2 regions of the Arthrobacter burdickii genome follow, and region 2 is predicted to be linked to the other one. Evidence: riboswitches for the same ligand, from Rfam matches in the RefSeq annotation. Region 2 holds a riboswitch; the other holds the start of a gene.
What was found. Region 2 has a riboswitch for thiamine pyrophosphate ahead of P5G52_RS05465 (ECF transporter S component). Riboswitches for the same ligand answer to the same signal wherever they lie in the genome.

Region 1 (6,341 bases), 1.7 Mb from region 2:
GACAGGGTCGTCGCTGAGTCGGCGGACACCGTGATGGTCGAGGGGAACCACTACTTCCCCCCGGGTTCCATCTCCTCCGAGTTGTTCGTCCCCACGGAGACGCACACCGTGTGCCATTGGAAGGGCACGGCGAGCTACTACACCCTGGTGGTGGACGGCGAGCAGAACAGGGACGCCGCCTGGAGCTACCCGGAACCGAAAGAAGCGGCGGAGAACATCCGCGGTTACTACGCTTTCTGGAAGGGCGTCACCGTCAGCGAGTGAGCAGCGGACAAGGGGCGCCGTCCCATGACGGCGCCCCCTGCCATGCTGCTAGCAGGACAGCTGCGCTCGGCTCAGGATCCAAGGACACGGCGCCGCACGGCGCACAGCAAAGGAGCAACCCCATGGAGTACCGGAAACTCGGCAACAGCGGCACCTCGGTGTCCCACCTCGCCCTCGGCACGATGACCTTCGGGGCGGAGTCGGACGAGGCGACGTCACACGCCATCCTGTCCGACTACGCCGCGGCAGGCGGCAACCTGATCGATACGGCGGACGTGTACTCCGCCGGCACCTCTGAGGAGATCATCGGCCGCTGGCTCGCGAAGAACCCGGTGGAACGGGACCGGATGGTCCTCGCCTCCAAGGGACGCTTCCCGATGGGAACCGGCCCCAACGACCTCGGCCTGTCGAGGCGGCACCTCCGGCGAGCGCTCGACGCCTCGCTGGCACGGCTCGGGGTCGACCACATCGACCTGTACCAGGTGCACGCGTGGGATCCGCTGACCCCGCTCGAGGAGACCCTCGGCTTCCTCAACGGGGCGGTCGTCCAGGGCAAGATCGGCTACTACGGGTTCTCGAACTACACCGGCTGGCAGCTCACCAAGGCCGTGATGATCGCCCGCCAGCGTGGCTACTCACTGCCGGTGACGCTGCAGCCCCAGTACTCGCTGCTCGTGCGCGACATCGAAGCCGAGATCGTCCCCGCCGTGCTCGACGCCGAGATGGGCATGCTGCCGTGGTCCCCGCTCGGCGGCGGCTGGCTCACCGGGAAGTACACCCGCGACGCCGAGCCGACGGGCGCCACCCGGCTCGGGGAGAACCCCAAGCGCGGCATGGAAGCCTGGGAGAAGCGCAACGCGGACCGGACGTGGGACATCGTCGACACCGTCACCGGCATCGCGGCCGAGCGGGGCATCAACGCCTCCCACGTCGCGCTCGCCTGGGTCGCCGCGAAGCCTGCCGTGACCTCCGTGATCCTCGGCGCACGCACGCAGGACCAGCTGGCCGACAACCTCGCGTCGTCCGGCGTCGTGCTGACGCCCGAAGAGCTCCACCGACTCGACGAGGTCAGCGCCCCCACCTTCGGGGACTACCCCTACGGGGCCCCGGGGCAGGAGCAGCGCAGCCGCAAGATCGAGGGCGGCCGCTAGCCCGGCGCTGGTCCGTCCGGCGCTGCTCCGACCGGCGCCCCGGCAGGTCGGGCCCGCGCGGCCGCCGGTCCCGGCGCTGGTCCCTCCGACCGGCGCCCGGCACGCCGGGGCGGTGACGGGCTTGGAAGCATCCGCGCAACGCGTTATCGTTCGAGCAGCGACACGGGGTGTCCCTCCACCGGAGGGGCTGAGATAAGACCCGTCGAACCTGATCCAGCTCATACTGGCGAAGGGATGTCCTGCCGGGCCCTGGTGTCCGTCCGTCCTCTCGCCCCAGCGGAAGGCAGCACATGACGGAATTCCCTTCGGCAACCGCGGACCCCGCCCGCACGATCAGCGCCGAGGCCTGCGCCGGGTTGCTCGCAGACCTGCGCAGCGCCTCCCCGCTGATCCAGTGCATCACCAACGCCGTCGTCACCAACTTCACCGCGAACGTGCTGCTCGCCCTCGGTGCAGCCCCCGCCATGGTCGACATCCCCGGGGAAGCGGCGCAGTTCGCGCCCGTGGCCTCCGGGGTGCTCGTCAACCTCGGCACACCGACCGAGGCGCAGCGCGCGGCCATGCTCGAGGCCGCCGGGGCAGCGGCGTCGTCCGGCACGCCGTGGGTCCTCGATCCCGTCGCCGTGGGGTTCCTGACCGTTCGCACCCGGACGGCCCAGCAGCTCGTCGCCCAGCGCCCGACCATTCTCCGCGGCAATGCATCGGAGATCATCGCACTCGCCGGCTCGGGCGGTGGCGGACGCGGCGTGGACTCCCTGGACGAGCCGGCCGCGGCGCTGGGCGCCGCACGCCTGCTGGCATCGCGGTACGGGTCCGTCGTCGCCGTCTCGGGTGCCGTCGACGCCGTCGTCCCGGCCGACGGCGCCGTCATCCGGGTAGCCAACGGCACGCCGCTGCTGACCCGCGTCACGGGCGGCGGCTGCGCGCTCGGTGCCGTGATGGCGGCCTTCGCCTCGCTCACACCGGATCCACTGCTCGCGGCAACTGCGGCCACCGGCGTGTACACGCTCGCCGCAGAGAAAGCCGCGATCCTGGCGGAAGGCCCGGGAACCTTCGCCCCGCGCTTCCTCGATGCGCTCGCGGCGATCACCCCGGCCGATGTCCGTCAGGGCCTGGTCCTGCCGGAGGACTCCTGATGGCGCGGCCGGATCCGGCGTCGTACCTGCCGCTCTACCTCGTGACCGACACGGCGCTGTGCGCGCCCCGGACGGTCGTCGACGTCGTCGCCGCCGCCGTGGCAGGGGGTGCGACCTGCGTGCAGGTGCGGGACAAGCACGCGGGAGGGCGGGACCTGGTCGCGCTCCTCGCCGCGGTCGCCGACGCCGTCGCCGGTCGGGCGCCGGTGCTGGTCGACGACAGGGTGGACGTGTACCTCGCGGCGCGGGCGCAGGGCGCACAGGTGCACGGCGTCCACGTGGGCCAGTCCGACCTGCCGCCCGACCTGGTGCGGCGCATCGTCGGCCCCGACGCCGTCGTCGGGCTCAGTGCGGCGACGGCTGACGAGTTCGCCGTCGCCCATGCTCTTCCCGCCGGCACGGTGGACTACCTCGGCATCGGCGCGGTGCATGCCACGGCCACGAAACCGGACCACCCGGCGCCGCTCGGCGTCGACGGCGTCGCTGCCCTGGCGGGCACGGCGCAGTTGCCCTGCGTGGCGATCGGCGGCATCACCGCGGCGGACGCCTCCCCGCTCCGCAGGGCGGGAGCGGCAGGGATGGCGGTCGTGTCCGCGATCTGCGCGGCACCCGACCCCGCAGGTGCCGCCGGGCTGCTGCTGGAGGCCTGGGAGTCCTGAGGAGCGCGGGTGCACCGGTGCGACACGGGCGCGGGACCGTGTAGGTCGGCATGGTCCGATAACCGAAAGAGGCTCGGACGGCAACCGGGAGAGTGGGTGCGTGTCGCCCCTACAATCGCCGTGTGGCAACGAGGAGGGACATCCTTGCCGGCATGGTGATCGTGCCGCTCCTCGTGGCGGAGACGGCGTGTAACGGAGGTTCCATGGACAACGGACAGCCCACGGGTACGACGGCGGGGGATCCGGCCGTCCTGACAGCGCGACCGGGCGCGGCGGAACCGGGTACCGGGACGAGACCGGGGGTGCACGCCCTCGGCGTGGCGACGACCCGGGACCCGATCGTCTTCGTCCCCGAGTCCGTGGCCACCGATGAACCGGTTCCCCTCCTCGTCGCTCTCCACGGGGCCGGCGGGGACCCGCAGGGCGGATTGTCCGTCCTCCGCGCGGCCGCCGAGGAGCTCGGGATCGTCATCCTCGCGCCCGCCTCCCGCGCGGCTACCTGGGACGCCATCCGCGGCGGGTACGGTCCGGACACCGAGGTCATCAACAGGGCATTGGAAGAGGTCTTCTCGTTCGTCCCGGTCGATCCCGACCGGATCGGCGTGGCGGGGTTCTCCGACGGAGCCTCCTATGCGCTGGGCCTCGGGCTGGCCAACGGAGACCTCTTCAGCAAGGTGGTCGCGTTCTCACCCGGCTTCGTGCCGGCCGGGCCCCAGAACGGGCAGCCGGCCGTCTTCATCTCGCACGGCACCGAGGACGCCGTCCTCCCCATCGACGCCACGAGCAGGAGGGTGGTCCCCACGCTCAAGCGCCGCGGGTACGAGGTGGTGTACCGCGAGTTCGACGGCCCCCATACGGTACCCCCGGCCATCGCCGTCGAGGCAGGGCTGTGGCTCGAGTGGACGCCCCTCCCGACGCCCTGACCGGCGTGGGTCCTGCCGGCGCATCCTCCTCGATGTGCCGGCGGAACGAACTTCCCGCCGGCACCGCTTTAGCAGGAGCAGGACACGGGGTCTTCGGGGAGGCAGGCGCTGCCCGGCCCGTCCGCGCGCAGCTTCTCCCGGGCTCTGCCTACGATGGGTCGATGAGCACTCCATGGCATGGCGCTGCCGAGCTGGCGCTCGTTCTCGACCCGACATCGGATGACGCGGCCGCAGAGCTGGAGCGCGGCATCGCGCTGCTGCGCGAGGTCGCCGTCGGAAGCAGGCCCCCGACGCTGCGCCTCTACCGTCCGAGTCCCACGGTCGCCTTCGGGCAGCGGGACGCACGGCTGCCGGGCTTCGGCGAGGCGTGCGCGGTATCGACGAAGCACGGCTTCGTCCCGCTGGTGCGGCGTGCAGGCGGGCGCGCCGCGGCCTACCATCGGGGCTGCCTCGTGGTCGACCACCTCGAACCCGCCGCAGACCCCGTCGCCGGCACGCGGGCCCGCTTCGCCGCGTTCGGGGAGTTCTTCGCCGGGGTACTCACCGACATCGGACTCGACGCGCACGTGGGCGAGGTCCCGGGCGAGTACTGCCCTGGCGAATTCACCGTCCATGGCCGGGTCGACGGCGTCCCGGCCGTCAAGCTCGTCGGCACGGCGCAGCGCGTCGTCGCGGGTGCCTGGCTCTTCTCGTCGGTCCTCGTCGTGGAGGACTCGGCACCCCTCCGCGCCGTCCTCACCGACGTCTACGCCGCGCTGGGGCTCGAGTGGCGGCCAACCACCGCCGGAGCGGCGCAGGACCTCGCCGGCGGTGTGACGGTCGACGCCGTGGAGGACGCCCTGCTGGCGGCCTACGCCGCGACCCTGCGCCTTGCCCCGGCGTCCCGCCGCTCCTGACGGCGGGACGCGGGGGACCGGGCCTACGGCATCAGTGTCCGCGCTGGATCCATTCCTCCAGGTGCGGAGCCTCGTCGCCGATGGTGGTGCTGTCCCCGTGGCCGGTCCGCGCGATGGTCTCCGGCGGCAGCGTCAGGAGCCGGGTGCGGATGGACTCGATGATGGTGGGGAAGTCGCTGTAGGAGCGGCCCGTTGCGCCCGGCCCGCCCTGGAAGAGCGTGTCGCCCGTGAAGACCGTGCCCGCCTCCGGGAGGAGGTAGCAGACCGAGCCGGGGGAGTGGCCCGGCGTGTGCAGCGCGGTGAGCGTGACACCGGCGACGTCGATCGTGTCACCATCGCGGATCCACTGGTCCGGGCTCAGCTCGGGGAACACCCTGTCCCACAGTTCGCGGTCGCCCTCGTGGAGGTAGATCGGCGCGCCGACGGCGTCGAACAGGTCACCGACGGCGCGGATGTGGTCGTCGTGAGCATGCGTCAGCAGGATCGCCCGGACCGTCCGCCCGTTCACCTGGTCGAGGATCGCCGCCGCGTCGTGGGGTGCATCGATGACGACGCATTCCTCGTCGTCGCCCACGATCCAGACGTTGTTGTCCACGTCCCACGTCCCGCCGTCGAGCGAGAACGTCCCGGACGTGACGAGGTGGTCCACGCGTGCCGCCATCAGAGCTCCACCACCGAACGGAGGACGGCGCCGCCGTGCATCTTCCCGAAGGCCTCCTCGACCTGGTCGAGGCGGATGCGCTCGGTGACGAAGGCGTCGAGGTCGAGATTGCCCTGCAGGTAGTGGCTGACGAGCATGGGGAAGTCCCGGCTGGGCAGGCAATCGCCGTACCAGGAGGACTTCAGTGCTCCGCCCCGGCCGAAGACGTCGAGCAGCGGGAGTTCGATGGTCATCTCGGGGGTGGGGACTCCGACGAGCACCACGGTCCCGGCGAGGTCGCGCGCGTAGAACGCCTGCTGGTAGGTCTCGGGCCGTCCGACGGCATCGATCACGACGTCGGCTCCGTTGCCGCCGGTCAGCGCCCGGATGGCTTCCACGGGGTCCTCCTCCTTCGAGTTCAGGACGTGCGTGGCGCCCAGGCCCCGTGCGAGTTCGAGCTTCCGGTCGTCGATGTCGACGGCGATGATCGTGGTGGCTCCGGCGAGCCGGGACCCCGCGACCGCGGCTATGCCCACGCCGCCGCATCCGATGACGGCGACCGAGTCGCCCCGGGAGACGTTGCCCGTGTTGATCGCGGCTCCGATGCCCGCCATCACGCCGCAACCGAGCAGGCCCACGGCCGCCGCGTCCGCCGCCGGATCGACCTTGGTG
Region 2 (6,341 bases):
GACGACGGCGACAGCGGCGTCGAGCGGCGCCAGGGTGCTCTCGCGCGCCCACGTGCGCGGTCCTCCGCCGAAGCCGCGGGCCTCCATCGCCGTCGCCAGCCGGGTGGCCCGCCGGATGGCCTGCACGATCAGCCCGAAGGACTGCCCCAGCAGGTTGCGGGTCCGCGCGATGATCGAGCCGTCCGAGCCGATGCCCCGGGCGTGCCGGGCCAGCCCGAGGGCCTCCCACTCCTCCACCAGGAGGCCGACCAGGCGCAGCGACGCCAGCGCCCCCAGGACGAAGCGGTGCGGCAGGTGCAGCTTCTGCGCGAGCGCGTCGGCGAGGTCCGTGGGGTCCGTGGTGAGCAGGAGGAAGATGCCCGGGAGCGCGAGCGCCAGTCCCCTCAGCCCGACGGCGATGCCGGCCGCCACCGACCCCTCCGTGAAGAGGAGCGGCCCGACGTCGAGCAGGACGCGCCCCGTCTTCTCTGCCAGCAGGGCGGTTCCGTAGGCGCCGATCGCCGCGGCGATCAGCAGCGGCCAGATCCGCCGTGCCAGTCCCACCGCGCTGATGCCCAGGAGGGGCATCAGCGCGAGTTCGCAGGCGAGGACCACCGCGGCGCTCACCCAGTCGATGCTCGCCATCAGGGCGAGCGTGACGACGGTGGCGGCGAACAGCTTGGACACGGGATTGGCGCGCAGCAGCGTCTTCCCGGTCAGCACCGGGGTCAGGTAGTCGGTGCTCATCGGGTCACCAGCCGTCCCTCTCCGCCGGAGATGTGCAGGGTGGCGCCGCCCAGTGCCGCGATGAAGTCGGCATCGTGCGTGACGGAGAGGACGGAGACGCCCTCGTGGATCAGTTCGCGCAGCAGGGTGACGAGTTCGGCCCATGTCCCGGCGTCCTGCCCGAACGTCGGCTCGTCGAGGATGAGGATGCGCGGGGCGGTCGCGAGCATGGTCGCAACGGACAGGCGCCGCTTCTCCCCGCCGGACAGTGTGAAGGGATTGGCCTTCAGCAGGTGGGTGAGGCGGAGGCGCTCGGCGACGTCCGTGCGCTGCATGTCCTGGACCCCGCTCACACGCCGCGGCCCGAACTCCAGTTCGTCGGCGACGGTCCCGGTGAGGAACTGGTGCTCGGGCTCCTGGAAGACCGTCCCGATGCGCTGGACCAGTTCCGACGATCGCCAGCGGAACGGGTCGCCGCCGGCGGTCCCGGCCAGGGCCGCCGACGCCTCGAGCCGTCCCGCGCGCGGGCGGAGCAGGGCACCGAGCGTCAGGGCGGCGGTCGACTTCCCGGCCCCGTTCGGACCGGTGATGCTCAGCGCCCCGGCTGCGCGCACCTCGGTGTCGAGGTCCTCGACGACGGCCGGTCCCCGCCTCGTGCGGGCGACCGTCAGTCCGGAGGCCGACAGCAGGGCCTCGCCTCCGCCGGCGGGGGGCGGTCCGCCCACGACCGGCTGCCACCCCGGGACCCAGACACCTGCGGCGGCCAGTCGGTCACGGGTCGAGCCCTCGGCGAGCACGCTCGCCGGCGGCCCGTCGGCCAGCACCCCTCCAGCGGCGTCGAGCACGACCACGCGGTCGACGACGTCGGCCCACACCGCCACGCGGTGCTCGACGACGACGAGCGTGGCCCCGGTGCGCTCGAGGACGCGGACGACGGCGTCGCGGACCTCGAGGACTCCGTCGGGATCGAGGTTCGCGGTGGGCTCGTCGAGCAGGAGCAGGCCGGGTTCCATCGCGAGGACGGACGCGAGCGCGAGCCGCTGCTTCTGGCCCCCGGAGAGCGCCGTCGTGGGGTGATCGAGGGGGAGGTCGAGGCCGACGTCGTCGAGCGCCCGACCCACGCGCAGCCAGATCTCCTCGCGCGGCACCGACAGGTTCTCGGCCCCGAAGGCCACCTCGTCACCCACACGGGCGAGGACCACCTGCGTCTCGGGGTCCTGGAGGACGAGCCCGGCTCGTCCCCGGGCAGCGGCCGGCTGCGCGCCGTCGAGCAGGAGCTCACCCTCCTGCTCGCCCTCGTCGTCGGTGCCGAGCAGCCCGGCCAGGCCGGAGAGCACCGTGGACTTGCCCGCGCCGGAGGCCCCGAGGAGCAGGACCCGCTCCCCCGGAGAGATGTCGAGATCGAGCCGGCGTGCGGCGAAGGACTTCCGGCCGGCGTGGCGCCAGCCCCATCCCCGGGCGCGAACGTGGACGGCTCCCGTGGACGGGGACTGCGCTGGTGTCACTCGTCCGCCGTGCGGCCCGCAGCGAACGAGGACAGCACGCCCGTCCTGGCGAGGCCCCGCATGGCGAGCCAGGACAGCAGCCCGGCGATGACGATGCCGGAGATGGATGCGAACACCGTGTACAGGAGCTTGAACTCGAACGTCCACAGCGCGTTGTAGAGGATGTTCTCACTGATCGCGAGCGCGAGGCCGGCACCGAGACCGGCGAACAGCGCCACGGGCAGGTTCCACTTCCGGTACAGGAAGAGCAGGAAGACGAGCTCGGCACCGAGCCCCTGGATGGCTCCGGAGAGCAGCACGCTCAGGCCGAACTGCGTTCCGATGAGGGCCGATACCGCGGCGGCGAGGACCTCGCAGTAGAGTGCTGCTCCCGGCTTGCGGATGATGAGCCCGCCGAGGACCCCCGCGATGAGCCAGCCGCCGGAGTACAGCCCGGCCAGGGGCGGGAAGCCCGCCGTGAGCAGGCTGATGCCCGAGTACCCCGCGGACCATGCGAAGAACAGGACGCCGACGGCGACCGCGATGACCGAGGCCACCACGATGTCGACGACGCGCCATTGGCGGGTGCGGGGAGAGGTGCCCTTGAGGGCGGTTGATGATGCCATGGTGTTTCCTCCTGAGGTACAGGAGGGGAGGGTGGCGGGGCTGCCGGAGCAGTTTCCGTGCACTCTGAGAACTCGACTCCCTTCGCCGGTACTAGCCGGATCAGGTTCGAGGGTCTGCGGCGGTCCGCACTCTCAGCGCCCGTTCCCGCAGCATGCTGCGGATCGGCGCTCCCCTGTCGTTTGTTGGTTGAGCGTTACCGATCCTACACCGCAGGGGAAGCCCGGCAGGTGGTTGCGCGCCCGCCCGCCTCATGCAGGGTCCGGGTCCGTGCGTGCATCTTCCTGTGCCGGGGGCCGCCCGCCGCGGCTAGGCTAGGCGGAGGACTACCGGACCAGAAGGAGAGACATGAACGTACTGTTCAAGCTGCTCGGCGCGGGCATGAGCGTCGGCGCCGGCTTCGTGGGGACCAAGCTCGTCGACTTCCTGTGGGAGAAGATCACGGGTGAAGCACCACCGAAGAGCAAGGACGGGCTGGAGAACACCCTGCGCTCGGCCCTGGTGTTCGCGATCGTCTCGGGTGTGGTGAGCACCACCATCCAGGTTCTCACCAACCGTTCCACGCAGAAGGCGATCGACCGGTTCGCGAAGACCCGCGACCTGACCTGAGCGGATTTCACGCAGGAAGTTCCACGCAGTAGCGAGGGGCACTCTTCGGGGTGCCCCTCGCCGTGTCCCTGGGCAGTGCAGCTAGCCGCCCGGCCTGTTTCCTGCTCGATGTCCTGCTCCTGCTCCTGCTCCTGCCGAACGGCCTGCAGGATGCGGTGCAGGTTCATGCCGATCGCGGCCGCGGCGCCGAAGGGGACGTCCTTCGACGAGGACTCGTACGCAGCAATTTCGAGTGCCTTCAGGCTCCGCTCGGCCACCCGCAGCGTCCCGGCGTCGTCCTCCTCCACCGTCCACAGGTCCAGGACGTCGCCGACGGCGGTGAAGGCCTGCTGCAGGGGCTGCCGGACCGCGGCGGGCAGGGGCTGCTCGCGGGACGTTCCATGGAGCGCGTCCTGCAGCATGTTGGTGATGTTCAGCGTGTGGGTCGCGACGGCTTCGAGGACCTCGACGTGCCGGTGGTCGCGGTCCGCGTCGTGCGGATGGAAGCGCCGCCGGACGTTGCCCTTCCTGCTCTCGTCCGCGTACTGCAGGGCCTCCCGGGCATTCCGTACCGTGGCGGTGAGGTCGTCCCGCCGCTGGGGCCAGCGCGGATCATCCGCCGCCCAGTCCTCCTCGAGCGCCACGCCCATCTCCTGGAGCTGGCGGGACGCCGTCCTGCGGAGCCGGCTCACCTGCCCCACGGCGTCGTCCAGGTTCAGCGGCGGCAGGATCAGCGCGCTGACGGCAAGACCCACGCCCACGCCCACGACGGTCTGGACGAAGTACCCCATTGAGTACCCCAGGTCGTCGTTGCCGATAACCAGGACGAACAGCCCGGCGGACGCGATCCCGGAGCCGCCGCCCGCCGTCCTCCGCAGGGCGCCTGCGAGGAGTACGCCCACGCCGACGACGAAGGCGATCGTCAGCCAGTTCGGGTCCCCCGCCCACACGGCGATGTGGGCCAGGATGATCCCGATGGTGAGACCGGCCACCGTCTGCAGCCCCGACCTGAGCGTTCCCGCGACGGTCGGATACAGCGCGAGCAGTGCACCCAGCGGGGCGTAGTACGGATACCGGGAAGCCTCCCCCGGGATGGCGAGCGCGAAGGTCCAGGCGAGCGCGGCCGCGAGGGCTGCCTTGCCCGCGAAAAGGAGGTGGGGATGGACCACCGCGGCGCGGAGCCGCTCCTTCAGGTCGTCGTCGACGCGGGCGGCGAGGACGCCGCGGCCGGGAGGAGTCCTGTTCTTGGCCATCGGTGCAGTATGGCATCCGTACCTGGGCACACCGTCGACGTCCCGCCGCTCCGCACTCCGGGAGGACGCCGAAGGACCGCCCCGGGGGACGGTCCTTCGGTGTTTTGGCGCGGGTCTTCCGGAACAATGTTCCGGAGCAGCGTTCCGGGCCGGCGTTCCGGGATCTAGCGGCCTGCGCGGGCCGCCTGCTCGGTCTGCACGGTGGCCTTGTGCTCCTCGATGCGGGCCTGCTGCAGCGGCGTCTTCCGGTTGGCGTACCAGGCCGCTCCGAGCAGGAGGAACCACACCGGCGTGACGAAGAGCGCCAGCCGGGTGTCCTCGGCCTGCCCGAGCGCGACGAGCATGAACAGGAAGAAGGCCAGGACCACGTACGGCATGAACGCGGATCCGGGCATCTTGAACGCCGATGCCTCGTGCAGCTCCGGACGGCGGCGGCGGAACGCCAGGTAGCTGATGAGGATCATGGACCAGACGAACATGGTCAGGACCGAGGCCACCGAGGTGACAACCGTGAAAGCGCCGATCACGGAGTCGCCCGAGTAGAGCAGGATCAGCCCGGCGAGCAGGAAGATGCAGGAGAACAGCAGTGCGTTCTGCGGCACCTGGCGGCGGCTGAGCGTGCCGAAGGACTTCGGGGCGTTGCCGTCCTGTGCCAGTCCGAACACCATGCGCGACGTCGAGTAGATGCCGGAGTTCGCGCTCGAGGCGGCGGAGGTCAGCACCACCAGGTTGACGACGACGGCAGCGATACCGAGCCCGGCAAGGGTGAACATGCCGATGAAGGGGCTGTTCGCGGGATCGATGGTCCGCCAGGGGTTGACCGCCATGATGACGGTGAGCGCTCCGACGTAGAAGAGCAGCACACGGATGGGGATGGAGTTCACGGCGCGGGGAAGCGTCTTCTCGGGGTCCTTCGTCTCGGCGGCGGCGGTGCCGACCAGCTCGATGCCGGCGAACGCGAAGATCGCGATCTGGAAGCCGAGGATGAAGCCGAACAGCCCGTGCGGGAACATGCCGCCGTCGTTCCAGATGTTGGCGAGGTTCGCGACCTGCCCTGCGGGAGAGGTGAAGTGCGTGGCGATCATGACGATGCCGGTGGCGATCAGGGCCAGGATGGCCACGACCTTGATGATGGCGAACCAGAACTCGGCCTCGCCGAAGGCCTTCACCGTGGGCAGGTTCAGGAGCAGGAGCACCACCGGGGTGGCCAGCGCCGGGATCCACAGCGGGGTCCCGGGCGCGAGGATGTCCACGTAACCGGAGATCGCGACGATGTCGGCGACGCCCGTCACGACCCAGAAGAACCAGTAGGACCACCCGGTGAAGAACCCGGCCCAGGGGCCGAGCAGGTCTCCCGCGAAGTCGCTGAAGGACTTGTACTCGAGGTTGGACAGCAGGATCTCCCCCATGGCCCGCATGACGAAGAAGAGCATGAACCCGATGATCATGTAGACGAAGATCACGGAGGGACCGGCAAGCGAGATGGTCTTGCCCGAGCCCATGAAGAGGCCGGTGCCGATGGCACCGCCGATGGCGAGCAACTGGATGTGGCGGTTGCTCAGCGCCCGGGTCAGGTGGGGCGAGGAGCTGGAATGGCCGGTGGCGCGGGTCGAGGCCGGCGCCGAGAGAACGGGATCAGACATGGGGGAGGTGTTCCTTCCGCAGCCGCGGGGCAGGAAGGCAGCGG

Region 1: linked by a shared signal. The riboswitch ahead of thiM (hydroxyethylthiazole kinase) and the one ahead of P5G52_RS05465 (ECF transporter S component) in region 2 are both predicted to bind thiamine pyrophosphate.

The regions. Positions count from the first base shown of each region.
Region 1 is NZ_JAROCG010000001.1:2,826,715-2,833,055, reverse strand. It holds gene P5G52_RS13350 (DUF427 domain-containing protein) at 1-264, shown strand, start outside; gene P5G52_RS13345 (aldo/keto reductase) at 387-1,415, shown strand; TPP riboswitch at 1,569-1,667, shown strand; gene thiM (hydroxyethylthiazole kinase) at 1,706-2,551, shown strand; gene thiE (thiamine phosphate synthase) at 2,551-3,210, shown strand; gene P5G52_RS13330 (alpha/beta hydrolase) at 3,333-4,133, shown strand; gene P5G52_RS13325 (lipoate--protein ligase family protein) at 4,295-5,029, shown strand; gene P5G52_RS13320 (MBL fold metallo-hydrolase) at 5,061-5,690, opposite strand; gene P5G52_RS13315 (S-(hydroxymethyl)mycothiol dehydrogenase) at 5,690-6,341, opposite strand, start outside.
Region 2 is NZ_JAROCG010000001.1:1,161,094-1,167,434, reverse strand. It holds gene P5G52_RS05475 (energy-coupling factor transporter transmembrane component T family protein) at 1-726, opposite strand, end outside; gene P5G52_RS05470 (ABC transporter ATP-binding protein) at 723-2,210, opposite strand; gene P5G52_RS05465 (ECF transporter S component) at 2,207-2,815, opposite strand; TPP riboswitch at 2,876-3,000, opposite strand; gene P5G52_RS05460 (DUF4235 domain-containing protein) at 3,162-3,422, shown strand; partial or broken gene P5G52_RS18280 (FUSC family protein) at 4,154-4,654, opposite strand; gene cycA (D-serine/D-alanine/glycine transporter) at 4,819-6,297, opposite strand.